Regions from separate parts of the Bradyrhizobium sp. 930_D9_N1_4 genome, predicted to be linked through region 2. Evidence: predicted binding sites of a transcription regulator. Region 2 holds the regulator's gene; the other holds the start of a gene.
The links. The regulator PhoB, encoded in region 2, activates phosphate uptake and scavenging genes when phosphate is short. The targets are predictions, from matches to a motif close to TGTCATNNANCTGTCAT.
Positions count from the first base shown of each region.

Region 1: AB7532_RS12090 (Orn/Lys/Arg decarboxylase N-terminal domain-containing protein) is a predicted target of PhoB. The motif match lies at 2,683-2,699, and genes of this name have one in related genera.

Region 1 is NZ_CP197236.1:2,612,919-2,620,774, reverse strand. Features, by position in the region: gene AB7532_RS12110 (flavin-containing monooxygenase) at 1-72, shown strand, start outside; gene AB7532_RS12105 (2-hydroxychromene-2-carboxylate isomerase) at 270-905, shown strand; gene ald (alanine dehydrogenase) at 909-2,024, opposite strand; gene AB7532_RS12095 (Lrp/AsnC family transcriptional regulator) at 2,158-2,637, shown strand; gene AB7532_RS12090 (Orn/Lys/Arg decarboxylase N-terminal domain-containing protein) at 2,745-5,102, shown strand; gene AB7532_RS12085 (N-acetyltransferase family protein) at 5,109-5,687, shown strand; gene AB7532_RS12080 (hypothetical protein) at 5,691-5,903, opposite strand; gene AB7532_RS12075 (ornithine cyclodeaminase family protein) at 6,069-7,010, shown strand; gene AB7532_RS12070 (flagellar basal body rod protein FlgC) at 7,033-7,473, opposite strand; gene AB7532_RS12065 (hydroxyacid dehydrogenase) at 7,592-7,856, opposite strand, start outside.
Region 2 is NZ_CP197236.1:698,867-706,722, reverse strand. Features, by position in the region: gene AB7532_RS03280 (aspartate aminotransferase family protein) at 1-792, opposite strand, end outside; gene AB7532_RS03275 (GcrA family cell cycle regulator) at 1,248-1,760, shown strand; gene phoB (phosphate regulon transcriptional regulator PhoB) at 1,834-2,547, opposite strand; gene phoU (phosphate signaling complex protein PhoU) at 2,571-3,287, opposite strand; gene pstB (phosphate ABC transporter ATP-binding protein PstB) at 3,299-4,120, opposite strand; gene pstA (phosphate ABC transporter permease PstA) at 4,117-4,968, opposite strand; gene pstC (phosphate ABC transporter permease subunit PstC) at 4,973-5,962, opposite strand; gene pstS (phosphate ABC transporter substrate-binding protein PstS) at 6,111-7,124, opposite strand; gene AB7532_RS03240 (ATP-binding protein) at 7,269-7,856, opposite strand, start outside.

The sequences.
Region 1 (7,856 bases), 1.9 Mb from region 2:
TGGCGTTTCGTGGACTATTGGCGCATGACGCATGATCCGGATCTTGGGCAGTATCGGCTGACGAAGGGGTAATTGCTGCCGCCGCGGACCAGCTGTAGCGTTGGCGCTGCACTCTCGCCTCGTCGTCATTGCGAGCGCAGCGAAGCAATCCAGAATCTTTCCGCGGAGGCACTCTGGATTGCTTCGCTTCGCTCGCAATGACGGAGTTTGCGGCAGCCGCTCGCCCCCTCACAGGTAGCGCAGCGCCGCGCGCATGAAGGGAAACACCAATGACCAGGCCAATCGTCCGCGTCTACACTGACTACAAAAGCCCCTACGCGTTCGTGGCGAACAAGCGTCTGTTCGAGCTTGAAGAGACGTGCGGCGTCGAACTGGAATGGCTGCCGTACACGCTGCGCGTCGCGGAATTCATGGGGACGGTGGAAACGCGCACACCGCATTTCTGGCGTAAGGTGCGCTACGCCTATATGGATGCGCGGCGCTACGCCAATGCGCAGGGGCTTGTCATGAAGGGGCCGCGGAGGATCTACGACGCCTTTTATTCCAGTGTCGGCATGCTGTTCGCCCAACGGCACGGCTTCTTCCGCAGCTACCACGACACGGTGTTCCGGAAATTCTGGGGCCATGAGCTGGAGATCGACGAACTCGCCGCCATCATCGATGTCATCACCTCGTGCGGCGGCTCGGGGAGCGCGTTCGAAGCCTACGTCAACGGCCCTGCCCGCGCCGAGCACGACCGCATCATCGACGAGGCGGAGGCGCTCGGCGTGTTCGGCGTGCCGACCATGGTGTTCAACGGCGAACTGTTCTGGGGCGGCGACCGCATCGACATGCTGATCGAACGCATCGAGAGGCCCGAGACGGTCGCGGCTGCGCTCGGCAGCCGTCACCGCAAGCCGGCATAGCGTCTACGCCGCCAGCCCGCTCTCCACCGGAGCGAAGTCCATCCCCAGACTCTCGGCCACCGCCTTGTTGGTGACGCGGCCGCGATGCACGTTCAGCCCGTTGCGCAGATGCGGGTTTTCCAGCACGGCGGCAAAGCCCTTGTTCGCGAGCATCAGGCCGAACGGCAGCGTCGCGTTGTTCAGGGCCTGGCTGGACGTCACCGGCACCGCGCCCGGCATGTTGGCGACGCAGTAATGCACGACACCGTCGACCTCATAGGTCGGGTCGCTATGCGTGGTCGGATGCGAGGTCTCGAAGCAGCCGCCCTGATCGATCGCGACGTCGACCAGCACCGCACCCGGACGCATCGATGGCAGCATCGCCCGCGTCACGAGCTTTGGCGCACTGGCGCCCGGCACCAGCACCGCACCGATCACGACATCGGCCGCGAACACCTCCTCCTCGACCGACTCGATCGTCGAGAAACGGGTGCGCACGCGTCCGGCAAAGAGATCGTCGAGGTCGCGCAAGCGTGGAATTGAGCGGTCGATCACGGTGACTTCCGCACCGAGGCCCGCCGCCATCCGCGCGGCCTGCGTTCCCACCACACCGCCGCCGAGCACGACGACCCGCGCCGGCTGCACACCGGGCACACCGCCGAGCAGCAGCCCGCGACCGCCGGCCGATCGCTTGAGCGCGGCGCCGGCGGCCTCGATGGCGAGGCGGCCGGCGACTTCGCTCATCGGCGCAAGCAGGGGGAGGTGACCGGCCGCGTCGGTGACGGTTTCATAGGCGATCGCAGTGCAGCCGGAGGCAAGCAGGCCTTTGGCCTGTTCGGGATCCGGCGCGAGATGGAGGTAGGTGAACAGGATCTGGCCTTCGCGGAGCTGAGCCCATTCGCTTTTCTGCGGCTCCTTGACCTTCACGATCATGTCGGACCTGGCGAAGATGTCGCGGGCGCTCTCGGCAATGGTCGCCCCTGCCCGCTGGTACACCTCGTCGGAGGCGCCGATGCCGCTGCCGGCGCCGGTTTCGACCGTCACCTCGTGTCCGGCCGCGACATATTCGCGAACCGCGCCCGGGGTGAGCCCGACGCGATATTCCTGCACCTTGATCTCCCTGGGCACACCGACGCGCATCCTGGTCTCCTTCTGATTCACCTGCTGATCGTAGCGACGCGGCCAGTTTGGTTTCGTGCAAATATCCGCTAGCTTCGACACTGGCGCGCCGGTTTCCGGCGCGAAAATGCCCTTTCACGCTGGAAACGAAACCTTGGCCCTCGACCGGAAAGATCTCGCCATCCTCGCGGAACTCACCACCAATGCGCGGGCCAGCCACACCGAGCTCGCCAACAAGGTCGGCCTCTCCAGCACCGCACTGGCACGGCGGCAGAAGGCGCTGGAGGACGAAGGCTACATCCAGGCTTACCAAGCGGCACTTGATCTCGCCCAATTCGGGCTCACCACGACCGTGCTGGTCCGCATCGCGCTGGAGAGCCAGAGCGATGAGGCGCTGAAAGCATTCGAGGCGGCCGTGGTGAAATGCCCCTCCGTCGTGCGCTGCTTCCTGATGTCCGGCACAGACGATTACATCCTGATCGTGCTCGCCCGCGACATCCAGGATTTCGAGCGAATCCACCGCACCGAGCTGTCGCGCCTGCCCCGCGTCGCGCGCGTGCAATCGAGCTTCGCACTGCGCGAGGTGGTCAACCGCGCGGTGCCGACGGTGGTGTTCGGCGAGGTGAAGCGCTAGCAGTTCCCTCGCCCGGCGAACGCACCGGAAGGCCGCCCGCGCCACCGTCATAGAACTGTCATCAAAAGTGCAGAGACGTGTCAGTCTCTGCACTTACGGGACCCGCCATGGATTATTTCAAGCGCTTTAACTTCCTCTTCGCCGCACCCGTGTTCGACGCCGACGACCTTGAGGGCATCCGCTTCAACCAGATCGTCGAGGAGATCCAGCGTTCCGGTTTCGAGGTCGTCAGGGCCCGCAAGCTGGAAGACGCCGAGATCGCGGTGCAGACCGATGCCGCCATCGGCTGCATGGTGGTGGATTGGGGCAAGAAAGGGCTTGAAGGCAAGACCTCCGCGCTGATCAATTTGATGCGTCGCCGGGGCCTCGATTTCCCGATCATCCTTCTGATCCGGCGCAAGCGCTTCGAGGACCTCCCGGTCGAAGTGCTCGACTTCATCGACGGCTATGTCTTCCTGTCCGAGGAGACGCCGACCTTCATTGCCAAGAATTTGATCAGCCGGCTCAAGCAATATGCCGAGACGCTGAAGACGCCGTTCTTCGGCGCGCTGGTCGACTATGCCGAGGAAGGCAACCAGCTCTGGACCTGTCCCGGCCACAACGGCGGCGTGTTCTACAACCGCAGCCCGATCGGCCGGGTCTTCGTCGAACATCTTGGCGAGTCCGTGTTCCGCGACGACCTCGACAATTCCGTGCTCGACCTCGGCGACCTCCTCACCCATGAAGGCCCTGCTCTGAGGGCGCAGAAGGAAGCCGCGCAAATCTTCGGCGCGGAAAAGACCTATTTCGTGCTCAACGGCACCTCGACCTCGAACAAGGTTGCGCTCGGTGCGCTTGTCACCGACGGCGACCTCGTGCTGTTCGATCGCAACAACCACAAGGCCGCCCATCACGGCGCGCTGATGATCAATGGCGGAGTTCCGGTCTATGTGCCGACCATCCGCAACGCCTGGGGCCTGATCGGTCCGATGCGCTGGGACGTGCTCGACGAGCAAGCGCTGCGCGAAGCGATCCGCAACCATCCGCTGGTCGCGGACAAGGACGCCTGGCGCAAGGAGCGGCCGTTCCGCGTCGCCGTGGTCGAGCAGTGCACCTATGACGGCACGATCCACAGCGCCGAGATGATCCTGAAGCGCATCGGCCATCTCTGCGAGTACATCCTGTTCGACGAGGCCTGGGCCGGCTTCATGAAATTTCACCCGCTCTATGCCGGCCGCTTCGCCATGGGATTGGCGAACCTTCCCCCCGAGGCGCCGGGCATCATCGCGACGCAATCCACCCACAAGCAACTCGCGAGCTTCTCACAGGCCTCGCAAATCCACATCAAGGACCGTCACATCCGCGGCCAGAAGCGCCGCGTCGAACATCGACGCTTCAACGAAAGCTTCATGCAGCACGCCTCGACGTCGCCGTTCTATCCGCTGTTCGCCTCGCTCGACGTCGGAGCGCAGATGATGAAGGGCCGCTCCGGCGAAGTGCTGTGGGACGACACGATCCGGCTCGGCATCGAGCTGCGCAAGAAGATTCGCGCAATGCGCCGGGAGTTCGAGGAGAAGGAGCAGAATCCGGATCGCCGCTGGTTCTTCGAACCCTTCGTGCCCGATCGCGTCGCCATTCCCGACGTCAGCCGTCCGGGCGCTGCGCACAACGTCGCCTGGGAGACGCTATCCACCGACGAGCTGGCGACCAATCCCGCCTTGTGGCAACTCTCTCCGGATACCAACTGGCATGGCTTCCCCGGCCTCACCGAAGGCTTTGCCATGACCGATCCGAACAAGCTGACACTGCTCACGCCCGGCTTCGACCGCACCACCGGCGCCTATGTCGAGCACGGCATCCCCGCGCCGGTCGTGGCGCAATATCTGCGCGAAAACCGCATCGTCCCCGAGAAGAACGACCTCAACTCGCTGCTCTTCCTGCTCACCCCCGGCGTCGAGGCGAGCAAGGCCGGCACGCTGATCTCCGGCCTGGTCGCGTTCAAACGGCTGCACGACGACAATGCGTTGCTGGCGGACGTCATCCCCGAGTTCTACCAGCGGCGACAGGCGCGCTATGCCGGCGTGCGGCTGCGTGATCTCTGTGGCGAGATGCACCGCTTCTTCCGCACCGCCGATGTCAGCGGACTCCAGGCCCGGCAGTTCATGCCCGAGCACATGCCGGAGATCGCGATGTCCCCGCGCGATGCCGCGCGCTATCTGTTCAAGAACGACGTCGACTATTTGCCGATCGAGGCGATCGCCGGCCGCATCGCCACCACGCCCTTCGTGGTCTATCCGCCTGGCATCGCCACCATCGTCCCGGGCGAGCGGTTGACGGAACGCGCCAAGCCCATGGTGGATTACCTCAAGATGTTTGAAACCTGCTTCAACACGTTCCCGGGTTTCGACGTGGAAATCCAGGGGGTCTACAAGGAGATCGATGCGAACGGCCGCATCGGCCTCTATACTTACGTCGTTGCCGAGTAGGTGCCGATGAACGAAACAGCAGTCGCGCGGACAGACGACGAACCGGTCCTGGTGCGGCCGTCACGCGAGAGCGATGTCGAGGCGATGCTGGCGATCTACCGCCATCATGTCCGCAATGGCGTGCCGCGCGACATCGAGGGAACCGGCGCGCCAGAGCCGGACGATTTGCGCGACCGGCGCAAGAATTTGAAGCAGACCCGCCTGCCGCATCTGGTCGCGACCTGGCGCGGCGAGGTGGTCGGCTATGCCTATGCGGTGCTGTTCCGCAAGCGCCCGGCTTATCGCTACACGGCCAAGCACTCGATCTACGTGCACCACGAGCATCTCGGCCGCGGCGTTGGTCGGCTCCTGCTCCAGGGAATGATCGACGCTTGCGCCGCAGCCGGCTTCCGCCAGATGATCGGCTATATCGATGCGGACAACGCGCCCTCGCTGGCGCTGCACGAGAAGTTCGGCTTCGCGCGCGCCGGCCTTCTCTATGGCGTCGCTTATCGCCACGGCCGCTGGTCCGACACCGTGATGGTGCAGCGCTCGCTCGGCGCCGGCGTCACCGCGCCACCTTCGCCTACGGCACCCGGACGTTAGGCCTTACGAGGGAAAGTCAGCCGGTCTGACCTGGATGCGGTCGGCATGCAGCGACCAGTGATGCAACGCCTGGTCCTTGCAAAACTTTGCCTTCGCCCGCTCCTTGGCCTCGTCCTCGTCGGTGGCGTCGATCTCAAGCGTGCCCTGGCACACCTCGATCTGCCGGCCGTACTGGCCAAGCACGTCCTTCATGAACCTGACGACATAAGTTGACATGGGACCTCCCTGCTGCCCCGGCGGCACTCTAATCCCATTTAGCCGGAATGCGGGAGGGGGATTTTGACGCGGATCAAAGTCGACGCGGCCGCACAGACAATCCATTGCGGAACCCGCCGCCTGGAGCTAAGCGGAGATGCCGCCTTCACTGATGAGGATCTTGCCTTGCAGTTTGTCTCCGACACCGACGTCACGAAGGTTCTGACCTTTCCGATCCTCATTGCCGCTCTGGAAGAGGCGCATCGCCGGCCGAAGATGGAAGTCCTGGACGCCTTCCTTGGCGGAGAAGGCGCGCAATACGTCATCCGCAGTGCGGTCGATCCCGGCCGGTACATGGTCAGCAAGATGTTCACCAGCTTTCCGGCCAATCTGGCCGAGGGGAAGATGCCGGCGGTACAGGCTGTGTGCGTGCTGTTTGACGGCACCAACGGGAAGCCGCTGGCAGCAATGGACGGAACCGAGATCACACATTGGCGTACCGCGGCCGACTCCGCCTTGGGCACGAAATTGCTCGCCCCGCCCAATCCCGAGACGCTGCTTTGCGTCGGTGCCGGCGAAATGTCCGAATGGCTGATCCGAGGACACCGCACCGTGCGACCGTCGCTGCAACGCGTGCTGGTCTGGAATCGCAGCGCGGACCGGGCCGATGGGCTTGCCAAACGGCTGATAGCGGATGGCGTCCAGACGGAAACGATCACAGATCTCGACGCCGCCACGCGTGAGGCTGACATCATCACCACCTGCACCCGCGCGCATCAACCGCTGATCAAGGGCCGAAACTTGCGACCGGGTACGCATCTCGACCTCGTCGGCGGCTACACGCCGCAAACGCGCGAGGCTGACGACGAGGCTGCAAAGCTGTCGCGTGTCTTCGTGGATCGGCGGGAATCCGCCTTTCACGGCGTCGGCGACATCCTGCAACCGATCGCGAACGGTGCGATCAGCGAAACCGATGTCCTCGGCGACCTCTACGATCTCGCCGGTGGCCGCGTGCAGGGACGAATGTCAGCGTCCGACATTACGTTCTTCAAGAACGCCGGCGGAGGCCATCTCGACCTCATGACCTGCGAGGCTGTGTTCCAGCAGCTCGGCGCGAAGCTGGGGTAGACGCCCTACCCCGGCGTAGCCGTTACGTCTTGATGTCGAGGAGCGCGTCTTGCGTCTCGGCGTAGGCCTGAATGACCTTCGCATTGGCAATGAAGCTGTACTTCGCGGTCGCCAGCTGAGCGAATTCGTTGGCGAGATCGACATTCGGCGCTGCGACCAGGCCGTCCTGGTTGGCGAAAGGAGCGCTCGGGTCGGATTGCGCGGTAAAGCTCGGCGAAACCGTCGACACGGTCGCGACCGTACCGCCCGGCGTCGAGCCGCCTGATTGGGAGACCTGATCGACGCGCAACGGCACATAAGCTGCGGGAAACGTCGGAGCAATGCCCGAACCGGCCGGTGTGCCCGATCCGCCCGACGCGGGCAGCGGACCTGTCGTGTTGACGTTGGCGATGTTGCTCGCGGCCACGTTCACGCGCAGGCTCGCCGCAGACAGTCCGGATGTCGCAATCGAAAATATGCTCATGTCCCCTGATCTACAGGACAAGTCATACGCGTTCACTCACGCCATCGGTAAAATCCGCGGCTTTCCGTTTTCATCCTCGTAACCAACGATCGGAGCCGCGATCAGGCTTCGCGCGCCGCTATCCCGGCGTCACGCCAAAAGCCTGCTTGAAACGCTCCGCGTAGCGCGGCCAGACTTCGGGATTGATGATGCGCGGCGGACGCTTGCCATCGAGCGTCTCCAGCACCTGCTCGGCCGCGATGCGGCCCATGTTCTGCCGCGCCTCGATGGTGACGCCTGCGGTGTGCGGGCTCGCCAGCACGTTGTCGAACTGGAGCAGCGGATGCTCCGGCGGCGGCGGCTCCTTGGACCAGACGTCGAGCCCCGCGCCGGCGATGCGCTTG
Region 2 (7,856 bases):
CGCATCCGCGGTCGCCAGGATCGCGCCGATCGGGAAGCCGCCGCCGAGCGCCTTCGCCAGCGACATCACGTCGGGTGTCACACCGGTGCGCCGATGCGCGAACAGATCGCCGGTGCGGCCCATGCCGGTCTGCACCTCGTCGAACGCGAGCAGCAGGCCCTTCTCGTCGCAAAGCTGGCGCAACGCCCTCAGGAAGGAAGGCGTCGCCGAGCGCACGCCGCCCTCGCCCTGGATCGGCTCGATCAGGATGCCGGCGGTCTGCGGACCGATCGCCTTCTTCACGGCCTCGATGTCACCGTGCGGGATCTGGTCGAAACCATCCATCGGCGGTCCAAAACCTTCGAGATATTTTGCCGAGCCCGTCGCAGCCAGCGTTGCCAGCGTGCGGCCGTGGAAGGCGCCTTCGAAGGTGATGATGCGATAGCGTTCCGGGTGCCCCTTGGAGAAGTGATGATGGCGGACCAGCTTGATCACACCCTCCAGCGCCTCGGCGCCGGAATTGCAGAAGAACACGAAGTCCGCAAAGCTCTCATGGCACAGGCGCGCGGCAAGCTTTTCGCCGTCCGGGCTCTGGAACAGGTTCGACATGTGCCAGAGCTTCGTCGCCTGCTCCTGCAACGCCGTGACCAGCGCGGGATGGGCATGGCCGAGCGCGTTCACGGCGACGCCGGAGGTAAAATCGAGGTAGCGGTCGCCATTGGTCGCGATCAGCCAGCAGCCTTCGCCGCGCTCGAAACCGAGGTCGGACCTGGCGAAAACGGGGAGCAAATGCGGCGCTGCGCTGTTAGTCATGACGGTCACTTGATTGTTGCGGACGGTGTGAGCGTGCATTGCGCAACGCACCATCAACCGGCCCGGAAAACGAAACGTGCCGCCTTTTAAGGGCGGCACGTGGGGCTATCTTATGCCTGGCAAGACGGGTGTCAATGCCGCCCGGAAAGCCTCGCGAAACGCAGAATCCGTAGTCTTGCGGTGGCGATTTGCGGGATTTTCGCCACGGAACATGTGGAAGCGAGTCGGCGGACTCTTGCGCGTGAGTCACGCCATATTGTAGCGTTTGGCTTGTCAGATACGACATCTCGTGCGGCAGTTCTGATCCCAAGAGTCCTCTTGTACCGGCGTAAGCGTTCGGGCGTTCAAGTTGCGCCCGGCGAGCCTTAAGGGATTCTGGCGGCACGGGTTTTTCGAAGCTTAGGCATTCGCTGTGCGGCCCCAGGATGGCAGGCGCCGGCGAAGGAAAGGGTGCAATGACGGTTTTGACCTGGTCGGATGATCGCGTCGAGCAGCTGAAAAAGCTCTGGGAGGCCGGACTTTCGGCCAGCCAGATCGCGGCAGAGCTCGGTAATGTCACCCGCAACGCCGTGATCGGCAAGGTGCACAGGCTCGGCCTGTCCGGCCGCGCCAAGAGCCCCTCATCCGCTGCGCCCCGGCCGCGCAAGGCGCGTCCCGCCCAGCACATGATGCGGGTGAGCCGTCCCATCGCACGCGGCAACACCGCGCTGGCGCAGGCCTTCGAGGTCGAAGTCGAGGCTGAACCGGTTACTTACGACAACGTGGTGCCGATGAGCCAGCGGCTGTCGCTGCTGGAGCTGAACGAAGCCACCTGCCACTGGCCGGTCGGCGATCCCTCGAGCCCGGATTTCTTCTTCTGCGGCGGCAAGGCGCTCTCGGGCCTGCCTTACTGCGCCCAGCACTCGCGCGTCGCGTATCAGCCGGCCGCTGATCGTCGCCGTGCACCGGCAAAGCCCGGGCCGCGCTGAGCACGGCCTCAGGCGACATCGAGAAAAAGAAAAGCGCGCCATCCGGCGCGCTTTTTTGTTGGCTTATTGGCCGTTAGCTTGACGCCTGCTCTGCCTTCGCAAAGCGGTCGTCGAGCGCGTAGCCGGCGCCGCGGACGGTGCGGATCGGATCCTGCTCGCGGCCGAGATTGAGCAACTTGCGCAGGCGGCCGATATGGACGTCGACGGTGCGCTCGTCGATATAGATGTCGCGGCCCCAGACGCTGTCGAGCAGCTGCTCGCGCGAGAACACCCGGCCCGGATGCTCCAAGAAGAACTCCAGCAGGCGATATTCGGTCGGGCCGAGATCGATCGGCCGGCCCGAGCGCGCCACGCGGCGCTTGTCGCGGTCGAGCTCGATGTCGCCATAGGCGAGCACGGTGGCGAGCCGCTCGGGGCTAGCGCGCCTGAGCAGGCCCTTCACACGCGCCAACAGCTCCGGCACCGAGAACGGCTTGACGATGTAGTCGTCGGCACCGGTCGCTAGCCCGCGGACCCGCTCGCTCTCCTCACCGCGTGCGGTGAGCATGATGATCGGGAGCTGCTTGGTCTCGGGGCGGGTACGAAGCCGCCGGCACAATTCGATGCCTGACAGCCCCGGCAGCATCCAGTCGAGCACGATCAGATCGGGGATGTGCTCCTTGAGGCGGGTGTCGGCGTCGTCGCCGCGCATCACCGTCTCGACGTCATAGCCGTCGCCTTCGAGGTTGTAGCGAAGCAGCTCGGTGAGAGCTTCCTCGTCTTCAACCACCATAATGCGTGCGCCCATCGGGTCGTCGCTCCTTCAGGAAATCAGGTATTCGGGACCGACGTGGCGAAAGTCGTCATGTCGCCCTTCGGACGCTTGTCGGTGATCGCCTGTCCCTCGATCATGTAGAACACGGTCTCGGCGATGTTGGTGGCGTGGTCGCCGATGCGCTCGATGTTCTTGGCGCAGAACATCAGATGGATACAGAACGAGATGTTGCGCGGATCCTCCATCATGTAGGTGAGGAGCTCGCGGAACAGCGATGTGCAGATGGCGTCGACTTCCTCGTCGCCCTTCCACACCGCCATCGCCGCCGGCAGGTCGTGCGCGGCGTAGGCGTCCAGCACCGACTTGACCTGCTGCTGCACGAGGTCGGTCATGTGCTCGAGGCCGCGGAACAGTTTGAGCGGATGGAAGTCCGTCTCCAGCGCCGCGACGCGCTTGCCCATGTTCTTGGCGAGGTCGCCGATGCGTTCGAGATCGGTGGCGACGCGCATCGCGCCGACGATCTCGCGCAGATCGACCGCCATCGGCTGGCGGCGTGCGATGGTGAGAACGGCACGCTCCTCGATCTTCTTCTGGAGCGCGTCCAGCTCGGCGTCGATGGTGACGACGCGCTGACCGAGCGCGACGTCGCGGCGGATCAATGCGCCGACGGAATCGACGATCATGCGCTCGGCGATGCCGCCCATCTCGGCGACCAGGCGGGTGAGTTCCTGCAGGTCGGTGTCGAAGGCTTTTGCGGTATGTTCAGAACCCATGTCCCGTCTCCTCAGCCGAACCGGCCGGTGATGTAATCCTGCGTGCGCCGATCGCTCGGCGACGTGAAGATCTTGTTGGTGTCGTCGAACTCGATCAGCTCGCCGAGATACATGAAGGCGGTCTTGCCGGAGACGCGCGCCGCCTGCTGCATGTTATGGGTGACGATCGCGATCGTGTAATCCTCGGACAGCTCCTGGATCAGCTCCTCGACCTTGGCGGTCGAGATCGGGTCGAGCGCCGAGCAGGGCTCGTCGAACAGGATCACCTCGGGCCGTACCGCGACGGTGCGGGCGATGCAGAGGCGCTGCTGCTGGCCGCCGGAGAGCGACAGGCCGGAGGCATTGAGCTTGTCCTTGACCTCGTTCCAGAGCGCGCCGCCACGCAGCGCCTTCTCGACGCGGCCATCCATCTCGGATTTCGAGATCTTCTCATAGAGGCGGATGCCGAACGCGATGTTCTCGTAGATCGTCATCGGGAACGGCGTCGGCTTCTGGAACACCATGCCGACGCGGGCGCGCAGCAGATTGAGGTCCAGCCTGGGGTCGAGGACGTTGGTCTGGTCTAGCATGAGCTGACCGGTGGCGCGCTGGCCCGGATAGAGGTCGTACATCCGGTTGAAGATGCGCAGCAGGGTCGACTTGCCGCAGCCCGACGGGCCGATGAACGCCGTGACGCGGTTGGCGCCGAGCGTCAGGTTGATGTTCTTCAGCGCGTGGTGCTCGCCGTAATAGAAATTGAGGTTGCGAACCGTCACCTTGGCCGGAGCTTCGGGCAGCGGCTGCGAGCCGGGATGGACGGAGGCCGTACTGACGGAAACAGACATGTCGCTCATTTTGCAGTCCTCTCGGCGCTCAGGATGCGTGCGCCAATGTTCAGGGCAAGCACGGTCAAAGTGATCAGCAGGGCGCCGCTCCAGGCCAACTGCTTCCAGTAGGCATAGGGGCTCTGCACGAAGTTGTTGATGGTCACCGGCAGGTTGGCCATCGTCTTGTTCAGGCCCAGGCTGAAGAATTGGTTCGACAGCGCCGTGAACAGCAGCGGCGCGGTCTCGCCGGCGACGCGGGCAGTCGCCAGCATCACGCCGGTGATGAGACCCGACCGGGCCGCACGATAGGCGATCCGCTTGATCACCAGCGAGCGCGGCAGGCCGAGCGCGGAAGCCGCCTCGCGCAGGGGATTCGGCACCAACAGCAGCATGTCCTCGGTCGTGCGCAGCACCACCGGGATCACGATGACGGCAAGCGCAAGGCTGCCTGCGATCGCCGAGAAGCCGCGCATCGGCACCACCACCGCGCCATAGATGAACAGGCCGATGATGATCGAGGGCGCCGAGAGCAGGATGTCGTTGATGAAACGGATCACCGAGGTTAGGCGATCGTTGCGGCCGTATTCGGCAAGATAGGTGCCGGCGAACAGGCCGAGCGGCGCGCCGATGCCGACGCCGATCACCGTCATGATGACCGAACCGACGATGGCGTTGCGCAGGCCGCCTTCGGTCGAGCCCGGAGGCGGAGTGTCCGCGACGAAGAGCTCGAGGTTCAGGCCGGCCAGGCCGTTGAAGAGCAGCGTGACCAGGATCAGCGCGAGCCAGGTGACGCCGAAGACGGCTGCGGCAAAGCAGAGCCCGCGGATGACGACGTCCTTGCGGCGACGGCGCGAATAGATCGGATTGAGGGCCATGACTTTACTTCCCCGCCTTCTTGTCGAGCCGCATCAGCATCAATCGCGCCGCAGCCAGCACGAAGAACGTGAGTACGAACAGCAGGAGACCGAGCAGGATCAGGCCGGACTGATGCAGGCCATCGCTCTCGGCGAACTCGGATGCGATCGCCGCCGAGATCGTGGTGCCCGGCGCGAAGATCGATGAGGAGATACGGAACGAGTTGCCGATGATGAAGGTGACCGCCATGGTCTCGCCGAGCGCGCGGCCCAGCGCCAGCATGACGCCGCCGATGATGCCGACGCGGGTGTAGGGGATGACCACGCTGCGGACGACTTCCCAGGTGGTGCAGCCGACGCCGTAGGCGGCTTCCTTCAGCACCGGCGGCACCGTCTTGAACACGTCGACCGAGATCGAGGTGATGAAGGGCAGCACCATGATGGCGAGGATCAGCGCGGCGTTGAACATGCTGAGATAGGACGGGGGACCCGCGAAGATCGCGCCCAGCACGGGGACGCCGTCGAAGATCCTGATCATGAAGGGCTGGAACGTGTTGGCCAGGAACGGGCCGAGCACGAAGAAGCCCCACATGCCATAGATGATCGAGGGAATGCCGGCGAGCAGCTCGACCGCCATGCCGATCGGGCGGCGCAGCCATTGCGGGCAGAGCTCGGTGAGGAATATTGCAATGCCGAGACCGACCGGAATGGCGATCAGCATCGCGATGAAGGAGGTGACGAGCGTGCCGTACATCGGGCCGAGCGCGCCGAGCACAGGGGGATCTGCTGACGGCGCCCAGCGCTGCGTCCACAGGAAGGAGAAACCGTATTCCTTCATCGCCGGGAAGGCCCCGACGATCAGCGACAGGATGATGCCGCCGAGGATCAGCAGCACGGAGATCGCGCTGAGCCGCGTGATCCAGTAGAAAGTGACATCGCCGAGCTTGAATGCGCCTAACGCCTTGGCGCGATCATAAGGTCCAGCGGCATCAATTACATTGCTCTCGACAGCCATCTCAGCCACGCCGATCCCCTGTACTGACTATAAGTGTTTTTGAATTGCCGGTCTCGTGCCCCGGGCACGGCGCGTCGCCGATCCGGGGCCGAAACCTTGTCGTTCACGGTGCAGCCGCCCCGGCTGCACCGTGTTGGTCGAGGAGAGATTAGCTCTTGATCTCGGCAGCCCAGGTCTTCTCGACCAGGGTCACGACGCCTTCCGGCATCGGGATGTAGTCGAGCTCTTCAGCCGCCTTGCCGCCGCTCTTGAAGGCCCAGCGGAAGAACTTGATGGCTTCCTGCGAGGCCGCCTTGTCGGTGGCATCCTTGTGCATGAGGATGAAAGTCGCTGCCGTGATCGGCCAGGACTTCTCGCCGGGCTGGTCGGTCAGGATGACGTAATAGCCGGGAGCCTTGGCCCAGTCGGCGTTGGACGCGGCCGCCTGGAAGGCTTCGACGGTCGGCTGCACCGGCTTGCCGGCCTTGTTGACGAGACCGGTGTAGGTCAGCTTGTTCTGCTTGGCATAGGCGTACTCGACGTAGCCGATCGAGTTCTTCGTCTGGCTGATGTTGCCCGACACGCCTTCGTTGCCCTTGGCGCCGACGCCGACCGGCCACTCGACCGCGGTGCCTTCACCGATCTTGCTCTTCCACTCCGCACTGGCCTTGGCGAGGTAGTTGGTGAAGTTGAAGGTGGTGCCCGAACCGTCCGAGCGGCGGACCACGGTGATGGCGTCCGAGGGCAGCTTCAGGCTCGGATTGAGCTTCTTGATCGCGGCGTCGTCCCACTTGGTGATCTTGCCGAGATAGATACCGGCGAGGGTCTCGCCGTCGAACACCATCTCACCGGGCTTCACGCCCTCGATGTTGACGACCGGAACGATGGCGCCCATCACCATCGGCCACTGCACGAGGCCATCCTTCTCGAGCTGCTCGGCCTTGAGCGGCGCGTCGCTGGCGCCAAAGGTCACGGTCTTGGCCTGGATCTGCTTGATGCCGCCGCCGGAACCGATCGACTGGTAGTTCAGACCGTTGCCGGTCTCCTTCTTATAGGCGTCAGCCCACTTGGAATAAATCGGGAACGGGAAGGTCGCGCCGGCGCCCGTGATGTCGGCAGCAAAGGCTGCCGTCGTCGTTGCGGCGACCAAGCCGGCAGCGACGATAGTTTTGATGAAATTCATGCTGGTCTCCATACAGGGGAGCGAAGCGCCATCAGCGCCCGATCGCGCTCCCCGTCCCGCCCCTTTAGGAGCGGTCGGCTGTGCTTTTACGAAGGTTTCGTGACAGCTGGATGACGCAGTCAAGCGATTGAAATCGCTTGAGTATCAGATTGCGGCGGGAGTCTTCACCTGGGGAAAGCAGGCGGCAAAAGTGGCACCCTGCTTAGGGACACTTTCGATCAAAAGCCGGCCGCGATGCCGGTTAAGAATATGTTTCACCAGCGATAATCCGAGTCCCGTTCCGCCTTGGGAGCGGCTGTCGCCGACGTCCACCCGGTAGAACCGCTCGGTCAGGCGCGGCAGGTGCTCGGGCGCAATGCCGGGGCCGAAGTCACGGACCATGACCCGGATTTCCTGAGTTCCATCAGGGGCCACGGCATTGGTCAGCGACACGATGACACGCCCGCCAGAGGCGCCGTATTTGAGCGCGTTCTCGATCAAATTCTCGAACAGGCGAAGCAGCTCCTCGCGGTCGCCCGCGATCATCACGGGCGCTTCCGGCAGATGGGTCTCGACCTCGACCTGGCGCTCCCGCGCCAGCGGCTCGAGCCCGTCGGCGACCTGGAAGATGATCGGCAGCAGGTCGACCAGGGTGTCGGGCCGGACATGGGCCGACAGTTCGACCCGCGACAGGGAGAGCAGGTCGTCGATCAGACGCGCCATGCGGGTCGCCTGGTTGTGCATGATGCCGAG